3 regions of the Paenibacillus sp. FSL L8-0641 genome follow, and region 3 is predicted to be linked to each of the others. Evidence: riboswitches for the same ligand, from Rfam matches in the RefSeq annotation. Region 3 holds a riboswitch; each other region holds the start of a gene.

Region 1 (3,279 bases), 160 kb from region 3:
CATCCGGTCGGAATAAAGAGTGCCGTAATCAACCCCCACGCAATAAAGGCTCCCATATTGGGCATAACCATACCGCTAAGAAAACGGCCAAAACGCTGTACGGCGACACGAGTGCCTCCTTTTGAACTTGGCTTTGCGTCCAATGTACTCATATTCAAATCCTCCTTGTAGGTAAGCATCACTACCTTTTCTTAAAATTCATACTAAATGACAGCGCTATCTTCATCAACGAAATGAAAACGTACTTTCGTCATGAACGTTGATGACAACATTTAAATTTAAATTATCCAGGAAGATATTATACCTGCATAATTCTTCTTAATATGACCTGTAGCTATAGAAATTAGTCGAAAAACCGCGCTGGATTATGTATGATTCCTATATGGGGACAACCCACTATATCAGAACAACACACGTAATTACGTTTTCAAAAAAAGACAAAAAAATAGCCGCTACGTCAAATCATAGCGACTATTTTATACAAAAATCGAGCAAACTAACGATGCTCTTATTCAATTAAAAATCAATATAAAATTCCGAATAACACGCTATTATTTCATGCTGCATTGCTCTATTTATTACTCCGAAATCAACTGCTCATACTGATCCGCCGACAGTAGTTTGCCCAATGATTCCTCCACATCTTTATCCATCTCTACTTCTACCATCCAACCTTTGTCATATGGAGATTCATTCACTAGCTCAGGTGTACCTTCCAGCGCTTCATTCACTTTTAATATGGTTCCCGTCACCGGAGCAAAAAGGTCGGATACCGTCTTCACCGATTCAATCGTACCGATCTCCGCTCCCTGCTCAATCGTTACTCCCGCCTCAGGTAATTCTACAAAAACAATATCACCCAGTTGGTGCTGTGCAAAGTCTGTAATACCAATCCGCACCGTTCCATTCTCTGTCCGCTGAACCCACTCATGTTCGTCTGTATACCAAAGTTGCTGCTTCACTTCACCCATTCTGTTCCCCTCACTTCCATATGAATAAAATCGCATTTGCTCACCTGTATTAGACAGGTTAAGATTATGACAATAAGAACACTCATGTCAATAATACTAACAAAAATACTTCATATCACCTCCTATAGCGCTCTATATAAAAATATAATAATTTATAACAAACGCTTACATATCCTTATTTATATATTAAATGTTTTTTCTATTGTTTTTGATGACATTTTTATTGACATTTTGAATGAATTTGCGTATTAATGGGTTATAGCAAATACTTTGGGAAACACCCGACAACTGCAAACGCGGATGAACGCAGAGGGAGAGACTGCCAAAAAGATTCGCATAGCTGTTGCCGCTTGTGAGACAGTTGTGCACGCGAATCGGATCAAGTTGTTATCTGCAAAGCCAGGTAATATACTGCTGATCCCGAAGGTAGCGCCGAAGGAGTAAGCCTGCATTGCAGGTGAATCTCTCAGGCAAAAGGACCTCTGCCGGACGCATCTCTGGAGAGCATTCGCTATTGGAGCGGATCACCCAAGAGGAAACCCGGTACATACCGGGGTAACTTTCTGGTATCAAGGACAGAGCTGAAAAAAGAGTATAGACTGCTGTCTATACGTTTTTTTCGGCCTGTCTTTTTTGTTTTGCCGATCACACCGGATAGGAGTGGAAACATGACTAATTTGCGAAAAACACCGCTATATTCGTCCTACGGGACGCAGTCTGGGGTTCGTTGTATTGACTTTGGCGGCTGGGAGCTCCCCGTTCAGTTTAGCGGTATCCAAAAGGAGCATGAGGCCGTCCGGCAACGTGCGGGTTTATTCGATGTATCGCATATGGGTGAGTTTTTGGTTGAAGGCAAAGAGGCCGAAGCTTTTCTACAAAGGGTGACCACGAATGATGTCAGCCAGTTGGAACCAGGTCAGGCACAATATTCACTCCTGTGTTACCCCGATGGAGGTGTAGTAGACGACCTGCTTATTTACTGCAAAGGACCGGAGCGCTACATGCTCGTTGTGAACGCCTCCAACATTGATAAGGATTGGGATTGGTTACTTCGTCATGTGCCTGCATCCGTTCACATGGAGAATGTGTCTGATGCAATAGCATTGCTGGCATTGCAGGGACCGGAAGCAGCACGTATTGCCGCAGCCGTGGCAGATACGGATATTACGAATCTGGCATCTTTCCACTTTCATGAGAACGTGCCATTGTTCGGAGCAAAAGCACTCGTCTCACGAACCGGATATACGGGCGAAGACGGTTTTGAATTTTATGTACCTGCTGCGGAAGCACCCGCCGTATGGGAGGGTTTGCTTCGTTCCGGTGAGTCGTATGGGCTGATTCCCGCTGGACTTGGTGCTCGGGATACACTACGCTTTGAGGCTCGGTTGCCGCTGTACGGACAGGAGCTATCTGCCACGATTTCACCACTTGAAGCCGGTCTAGGGTACTTCGTCAAGCTGAATAAAGGAGATTTTATCGGTAGAGAAGCACTGCAACGTCAGAAAGATCAAGGGATTCCTCGTAAATTGATCGGGCTGGAAATGATTGATCGCGGCATCCCACGCGCCCATTATCCGGTATTCGCAGAAGGACAACGCATCGGTGAGGTCACAACGGGGACTCAGTCGCCCACCTTGAAGCGTAATCTGGGCCTCGCCTTGGTGGACAGTCGTTTTAGTGCCCTCTCCACACCGCTGGAGGTTGAGATTCGTGGCAAACGCCTGCGTGCCGAGGTAGTGGCAGCACCCTTTTATAAACGCCCGCGCTAATCTTAAACTCTCTTCATTCCAATAAAGCAAACATGTCAGATATGAACTTCCGGGTTTTTCAGCTCACACTTTTTTATTAGCTAATTACGATTTAAAATTTTGCTTTTCGAAAGGAGCCAGAACCTATGAAGCAGCATCGTTATCTCCCTATGACTGAACAAGATCAAACCGAAATGCTGCGTGTGGTGGGTGTATCATCCATTGATGATTTATTCAGTGACATTCCAGAGGCCATTCGATATCAAGGGGAACTCCCTCTTTCTTCTCGACTCGATGAGAAAGCCTTAACCCGCCACTTGGCCGAGCTGGCTGGACACAACGCCAATACAGACACACATGCCAGCTTTCTTGGCGCAGGAATTTATGATCATCATATTCCGTCGGTCATCCAGCACATCACTTCACGCTCGGAATTCTATACAGCCTACACCCCCTATCAGCCGGAAGTAAGCCAAGGCGAGCTACAAGCCATTTTCGAATTTCAGTCGTATATTTGCGAATTGACGGGCATGGCTGTAGCTAATGCCAGCATGTACGAC
Region 2 (3,279 bases), 3.7 Mb from region 3:
CGCCTTTGGCGGTCTCGCGGTGCTTCGACGGCATCGCGCTGCCGACTTCAAGCATCACGTCAATGACTTCGTCAGACGGAATAGCGCTGCGCACACCCGCCAAAGCCATGTCCGCTGCGGCAAGCGCAGTCACGGCTCCCAGGCCGTTGCGCACGATGCACGGAATCTCCACGAGTCCGGCGACGGGGTCGCAGATTAGGCCGAGCGTGTTCTTAAGAGCGAGGCCTGCGGCGTGAACAGCCTGTTCAGGCGTACCACCGCGTAGCTCGACCATAGCGCCAGCGGCCATCCCGATAGCTGAGCCAATCTCAGCCTGACAGCCTCCCTCCGCGCCAGAAATGAAGGAGTTGTTGGCGATCACGTAGCCAATGGCTCCAGCGGCGAATAGGCCGTTCACCATATGCTCATCATCCCAGCCGAACCGTTCCTGCGCACTGATGAACACACCAGGGATAACCCCACATGAGCCTGCGGTAGGAGTGGCGACAATGCGACCCATGGATGCATTAACCTCCGACACGGAGAGGGCATAAGCCATGGCGAGCGCAGAGGCATCACCGGAGCAGGTTTCCCCTGACCGCAGATACTCGGCCAGGCGCTTGCCGTCGCCGCCCGTCAATCCACTGCGGGATACGGTGTCTTGTGTCTGACCGCGATGAACGGCTTCCTTCATGACTTCATAATAATCAGACATTTGTCGAAAGATTTCTTCCTCCGTTGTATTCGTTTCTTGTACCTGCTCTTGAATCATCAAGCGGCCAATCGTGGTGGATTCTTCAGCGCATAAAGCGCTGATCTCATGTAGATGGCTAAACCGCATCGGATTCAGCTCCTTTTTTCAAATTAATCATCTTAATTTCATACATATGAGGTAAAGAACGCAGTTCCGCAATCAGTTCAGCTGGAGCAGAACTGTCCGTTTCAATGGCGGTGAGTGCTTCACCATCCCGGCCTTTGCGATCTACGTGCATATAGGCAATGTTAATGTGGGCCGCGCCCAGCGCTGAAGTTATTGCGCCCAATGTACCGGGCTTATCCGAGTGGAGAAGCACCAGCGTAGGCAGCTCCCCGGTCAGATTGACCCGGAATTCGTTGAGTTGCTGGACATGGATGCTGCCGCCGCCGATGGAGGAGCCCAGCAGTGTGCGCTGATCCTCGCCCTTCCACAACTCGAAACGGACGGTGTTCGGATGAGGAGCGGGGAGTCCACTGACGGCGAATTCCACGGTCATCCCGGCTTGCTCGGCCCATTGCTCGGCATCGGGAATCCGGTGATCGTCCGTATCGTAATTAAGCAGCCCTGCGATGAGCGCGAGGTCTGTACCGTGTCCTTTATACGTGTCGGCAAAGGAGCCGTACAGTGTCATACGGGCACGGTCAGGCTGCGCCCCGAGCCAGTGCCGGGCAACGCGTGCGAGTCGCACCGCGCCTGCAGTGTGTGAACTGGAAGGTCCGGTCATGGCCGGGCCGATAATAGAAAATACATCTTTGAAACGCATGGTGTGGCCCCCTGTATGTTCTAATACCATACTATATGGTATTTCCGCGTCTTTGCGCGGTTATGACGGTTCCTAATGCTGACGCACAATGTGAGCACAAAAAAGGACAGGATAAGGAAGTTTCCCTTATCTCTGTCCTCGTTACCTGAGAGTTTCGTGCGGTGTTCTTACCGCCTTACCCCTTGGGTGGCTTGCGCTCTCTCCAGAGTTGCGTCAGATGACGATACATGGACCTGAGAGATTATCCGCCAGCCGGGTGCTGGCGTCTTGCTCCTTCGGTGCCGCCAGAGTGTAAGCCTCCTGGACAGACTCTCCCGTCATCTTCATTCGCGTATACCGTTCTACATGTCTTTCTTAGCGTAATGTATGACGTGCTCGGTGTCAATCACAGGGTTCAATTTTTACATAAACGAGGATTTTGCAAAAATCCAATAAGCGACTTCCAATGAACAATATATAGATCGAAATGGCCTAGTTCGTCTAGATATTGCGCTTTGGAGCGACTGGAATCGAATTTTGCAAAATCCTGAAACAGGTGCATTTCCAATAAAAAAGATTAAAGTTTACATAATTATGGATGAAATCAGGAAGGAATTAGAAGATTGGCGGCTAATCTGATAGAGGACAAGTACATTTATGGAAATCATAGGAGGGATATTGACGTATGGTAAAAGGCTTGCGGTTCACAGGTTCACGCTTAAAAGGGATGCTGCATCTAGCAGCGATCGCATCACTGCTGATCGGGATCTTCGTTCCGTTCGGTCAGGTCAAGGCAGAGGGAGCATTGACAGTAGCCGAAGCACTTCAGGGCCAAAGCAGTGGAGGTACGGTGACGGTAGAAGGTTATATCGTCGGACATGCTACCGGATCGAAAACGGCTAACTTTTCTTCTCCGTTTGCGAATGATTTTAACGTACTGATTGCTGACCAGGCTAATGAACGTAGCACTTCTAATCTATTGGATGTACAGCTGACATCCGCGTACAGAGGGCAATTTGGACTGTCAGGCCATCCTGAGCTGATCGGCAGCAAAATTCGTGTGACGGGTACACTTGGCGCCTACAATAATTTTGGTGGAGTGAAAAGCCCAAGCGCTGTTGAACTGGTGAACGGAAGCGAGCCGGGGGAACCAGGTGAACCTGGTGAACCTGAACCTGGCAACCCGGGTCAACCTGAACCTGGCAACCCGGGTCAACCCGGTACTACATTGCCGGATGGAAAAGGCAAAAAGGTGCTGTTCGATAATACGCACGCACAGACCGCTGGTGCAGCAGATTGGGTCATTGAAGGCGCCTTCTCCGACTTTGCCAATGGACTGCGTAATGTAGGCTTTACGGTAGACCCATTAAATCGTCCTATTCCTTTTACTTATGGAGAGCAGGCCATAACCTATGACAAGCTGCGCCAATATGATGTGTTCATTATTGGTGAAGCGAATGTTGCCTTTAAGGCATCCGAGCAGGCTGCCCTGCTGCAATACGTGAATAACGGAGGGAGCGTCTTCTTCATCTCCGATCATTATAATGCGGACCGTAACAAAAACCGTTGGGATTCCTCCGAGGTTATGAATGGCTACCGTCGTGGAGCTTATACTAATCCGGCCAAAGGCATGACTGCAGAAGAGGCTGCATCACCGGCAATGCAAGGATTAACAAGCTCCGATTGGCTGGCGGCCAACTTTGGCGTTCGTTTCCGTTACAATGCGCTCGGTGATGTGAATGCTACCGACATTGTAGCCGCAGATCAATCTTTCGGTATTACCAAGGGTGTGCGCTCGATT
Region 3 (3,279 bases):
CGGGGACTGGGCTTCGCATACGATTGAACATGCATTATCTGCTGTATATGATATTCCTCATGCTGGCGGTCTGGCGATCCTATTCCCCAACTGGATGAGACATACGGTCGATCAGGATGCTGCACGCATGAAACGGCTGATGCTCAGCATGTTTGACTTAGACACCGTAGATAAAACAGATAGAGAAATCGCTTTGGAGGGTATTGACCGTCTTAGTGCATTCTGGACAAGTCTCGGTGCCCCTTCCACCCTGGCCGATTACAATATTAATGATGAGCAATTGGAAAAAATCGCAACCATTGCAGCCCGTGAAATGGAATATGGAGGCTTCGGTAATTATAAAAAGCTGAATCAAGAAGATATTTTAGCTATTTTGCGTGCATCGTTATAACATTCAAAAGGGAGTGTCCTCAAGCCTGTGATGGCTGAAGGCACTCCCTTTTGGAATTTATGAATTAACCGTGTGTCCCTTTTCTTCTACTTGAATAGCTGCCCCTACACTGGCACCTGCAAGAATGCCCTTTTTCTTACTAGAATTCAGAGAATCCATATAGATTCGGGTTTCTGCAACGACAATGCCTGACAAACCAAGCAGTGCAATCAGGTTCGGGAAAGCCATCATTGCGTTAAAGATATCTGCCAGCAGCCAAATGGCTTCCAACTTGATGAACGCACCTCCTGCCACAAGTGCGATGAACAAATAACGGTATGGTTTAATCCATTTGACACCCAGTAAATATTCAACACAACGTTCCCCGTAGTAATTCCAGCCCAGTATCGTTGTGAATGCAAATAAAATAAGGCTAATCGTCACGAGTTCTGCACCAGCCGGAAAGGCACTGGAAAACGCATGCTGGGTCATCAGACCTCCATCGTCATTTCCACTCCATATTCCCGTAACCAGCAACGTAAATCCCGTCAGATTACAAATAATCATCGTATCGATAAATACGCCTGTCATGGATATCAACCCTTGTTCTGCAGGCCATTTCGTCTTAGCAGCAGCTGCTGCAATTGGCGCACTTCCCAAACCGGCTTCATTAGCAAAAATACCTCTGGCAACTCCACTTCGCATCGCCAACATAATCGTCGCTCCGGCAAATCCACCCGTTGCAGATGTGGTCGAGAAGGCCCCTTGTAATACTAAAGCAATCGCATGAGGAAGCTCTCCTGCAAACTTAATGAGTACAATTAAGCAAACTACGATATAGAGCCCCGACATGAATGGAACAATCTTTGTGGATACCTTGGCAATACTTTTGAGTCCTCCAATCGTAACAACAGCAGTTAACACGGAAATAATGATCGCTGTAACTACCGTTGGCACTCCAAAGCTACTTTCCGTCGAAGAAACGATAGCCTTTACTTGCGGAAAAGTACCGATTCCAAATAGGGCTACAAGAACACCAGAAAAGGCAAACAACATCGCCAGCGGCTTGAAACGGCGGCCAAGTCCGTTTTCAATATAATACATCGGACCACCCGAAAATTGTCCGTTCCGGTCTTTAACACGGTATTTAACGGATAATAATCCTTCCGCATATTTGGTTGCCATCCCGAAAAAAGCTGCAACCAGCATCCAGAATAATGAACCGGGCCCACCCAGCTTGATCGCTGTCGCCACGCCAACAATACTTCCTGTACCTACAGTAGCTGCCAGTGCCGTACTCAATGCACCGAAGCTGCTTACATCTCCGCTACCTTCGTCCGGCGCTTTACCAATTAGCTTGAGCGCCAAAGGCAATCGAATAACCTGAAGCAGCTTCAAGCGGATCGTTAGCCACAACCCCGTGCCCATCACGAGAATAAGAAGCGGCGCTCCCCATATCCAGCTGTCAATCGTTTCTAACACATGTACCAAATTCATTTTCAACCCGCTCCTCCAACATATTAGAAAACAAAAAAGAGTCAAATCAGCTGATTCGACTCCTGGAGAGGTTAAAGGCACGAAAAAATACAACCATCTTGTGCAGGTTTCTACCTCTAATAGCTCATAAAAAAGCCTAGGGTATTCCCTGTCACAGGTTATTCGCGTCTCTGTCCTTTTGCCTGAGAGTTTAAGCAGATGTTCTCTGCGGTGCACCTTCGGCGCCCAATTAAGGGTCTCTCCAGAGTTCTGTCCGTTTACGGTCCCCGCTTGTGGCTGTAAACAGCCTAAGCACCTGAGAGTTTTGCCCCTTCGGTCGGAACCTTCGTTCCATCTCCCGCAAACATCAACCAGACATATGAAATTTTTATTCATTATACAGAAAACTTTCAGCTTATTACAAGTGAAAAGTTTGTGAAGCCCTCTGAAATATTATTATTGAGTCTATCAAAAAAGCGGGTACAGCAGATCGCATCCTTAGGATGTCCCCTGCTATACCCGCCCGAGATGATATGGAATTACAATTCTTCACCGTTGGTTGCTATCACATTTTTATACCAATTAAAAGAGTCTTTTTTGGAGCGTTTGAGCGTTCCGTTACCGTCATCATCCAGATCAACGTAAATAAATCCGTAGCGCTTGGACATTTCGGAAGTAGACATGCTCACAAGGTCGATAGGGCCCCAGCTGGTGTAACCAATCAGATCAACACCGTCGGCAATCGCTTCCTTCATTTGGGCAATATGCTGACGCAAGTAATCAATGCGATATGTGTCATGCACAGAGCCATCTTCCTCCACCTTATCATATGCACCCAAGCCATTTTCCACGATGAACAGCGGCTTTTGATAGCGATCATAAAACGTATTCAGTGTAACACGCAGGCCGATCGGATCGATCTGCCATCCCCAGTCGGAGGACTGCAGATACGGATTTTTCACGCCACCAATCAGGTTTCCTGCTGCTTTCTCGCCTTCTGGACCTGCCGATACATCGTCATGGTATAAAGACCTCTTTCCGTATATAAGATTTTTACTTTGGCCTAAGTAACCCCATCAAATGCTGCAAATGTGAATCCATACCTAACGGTAACCGTTCTCCTTTGAAATGCATTGACAGATGCTTTAAAATAGACGTAATGCCCTCATAAGCATCCTAATTGTTGTAACGCGTTTCATGTCAAGTATTTTTTTCTTATGTGAGGAGAAGCTCCATGTCGAATCTTGATCAAATTGCAAAACTGGCGGGCTTTTCCAAGGCTACGGTATCCAGAGTATTAAATCAGTCCCCCCATGTCAGTCATGAAACAAGAGCTAAGATTTTGAAAATCATGCAGGAATTAGATTATGTTCCTAATCGGAATGCCATTTCCCTATCCAAGGGTCAGACGCTTCAGATTGGTATCATCACTT

The links. A riboswitch is a leader RNA that binds a small molecule or an ion and turns the genes downstream of it on or off. The one in region 3 is predicted to bind glycine.
Region 1: another riboswitch for glycine. It lies ahead of gcvT (glycine cleavage system aminomethyltransferase GcvT); the one in region 3 lies ahead of MKY16_RS18935 (alanine/glycine:cation symporter family protein).
Region 2: another riboswitch for glycine. It lies ahead of sdaAB (L-serine ammonia-lyase, iron-sulfur-dependent subunit beta); the one in region 3 lies ahead of MKY16_RS18935 (alanine/glycine:cation symporter family protein).

Annotation. Positions count from the first base shown of each region.
Region 1 is NZ_JBBOUW010000001.1:4,028,603-4,031,881, forward strand. It holds gene MKY16_RS18175 (PTS mannitol transporter subunit IICB) at 1-152, opposite strand, end outside; gene gcvH (glycine cleavage system protein GcvH) at 579-971, opposite strand; glycine riboswitch at 1,364-1,463, shown strand; gene gcvT (glycine cleavage system aminomethyltransferase GcvT) at 1,640-2,740, shown strand; gene gcvPA (aminomethyl-transferring glycine dehydrogenase subunit GcvPA) at 2,866-3,279, shown strand, end outside.
Region 2 is NZ_JBBOUW010000001.1:474,193-477,471, forward strand. It holds gene sdaAA (L-serine ammonia-lyase, iron-sulfur-dependent, subunit alpha) at 1-820, opposite strand, end outside; gene sdaAB (L-serine ammonia-lyase, iron-sulfur-dependent subunit beta) at 810-1,499, opposite strand; glycine riboswitch at 1,711-1,826, opposite strand; gene MKY16_RS02115 (DUF6359 domain-containing protein) at 2,164-3,279, shown strand, end outside.
Region 3 is NZ_JBBOUW010000001.1:4,192,895-4,196,173, forward strand. It holds gene MKY16_RS18930 (iron-containing alcohol dehydrogenase) at 1-391, shown strand, start outside; gene MKY16_RS18935 (alanine/glycine:cation symporter family protein) at 449-1,867, opposite strand; glycine riboswitch at 2,028-2,122, opposite strand; glycine riboswitch at 2,141-2,217, opposite strand; partial or broken gene MKY16_RS18940 (family 1 glycosylhydrolase) at 2,386-2,859, opposite strand; gene MKY16_RS18945 (LacI family DNA-binding transcriptional regulator) at 3,081-3,279, shown strand, end outside.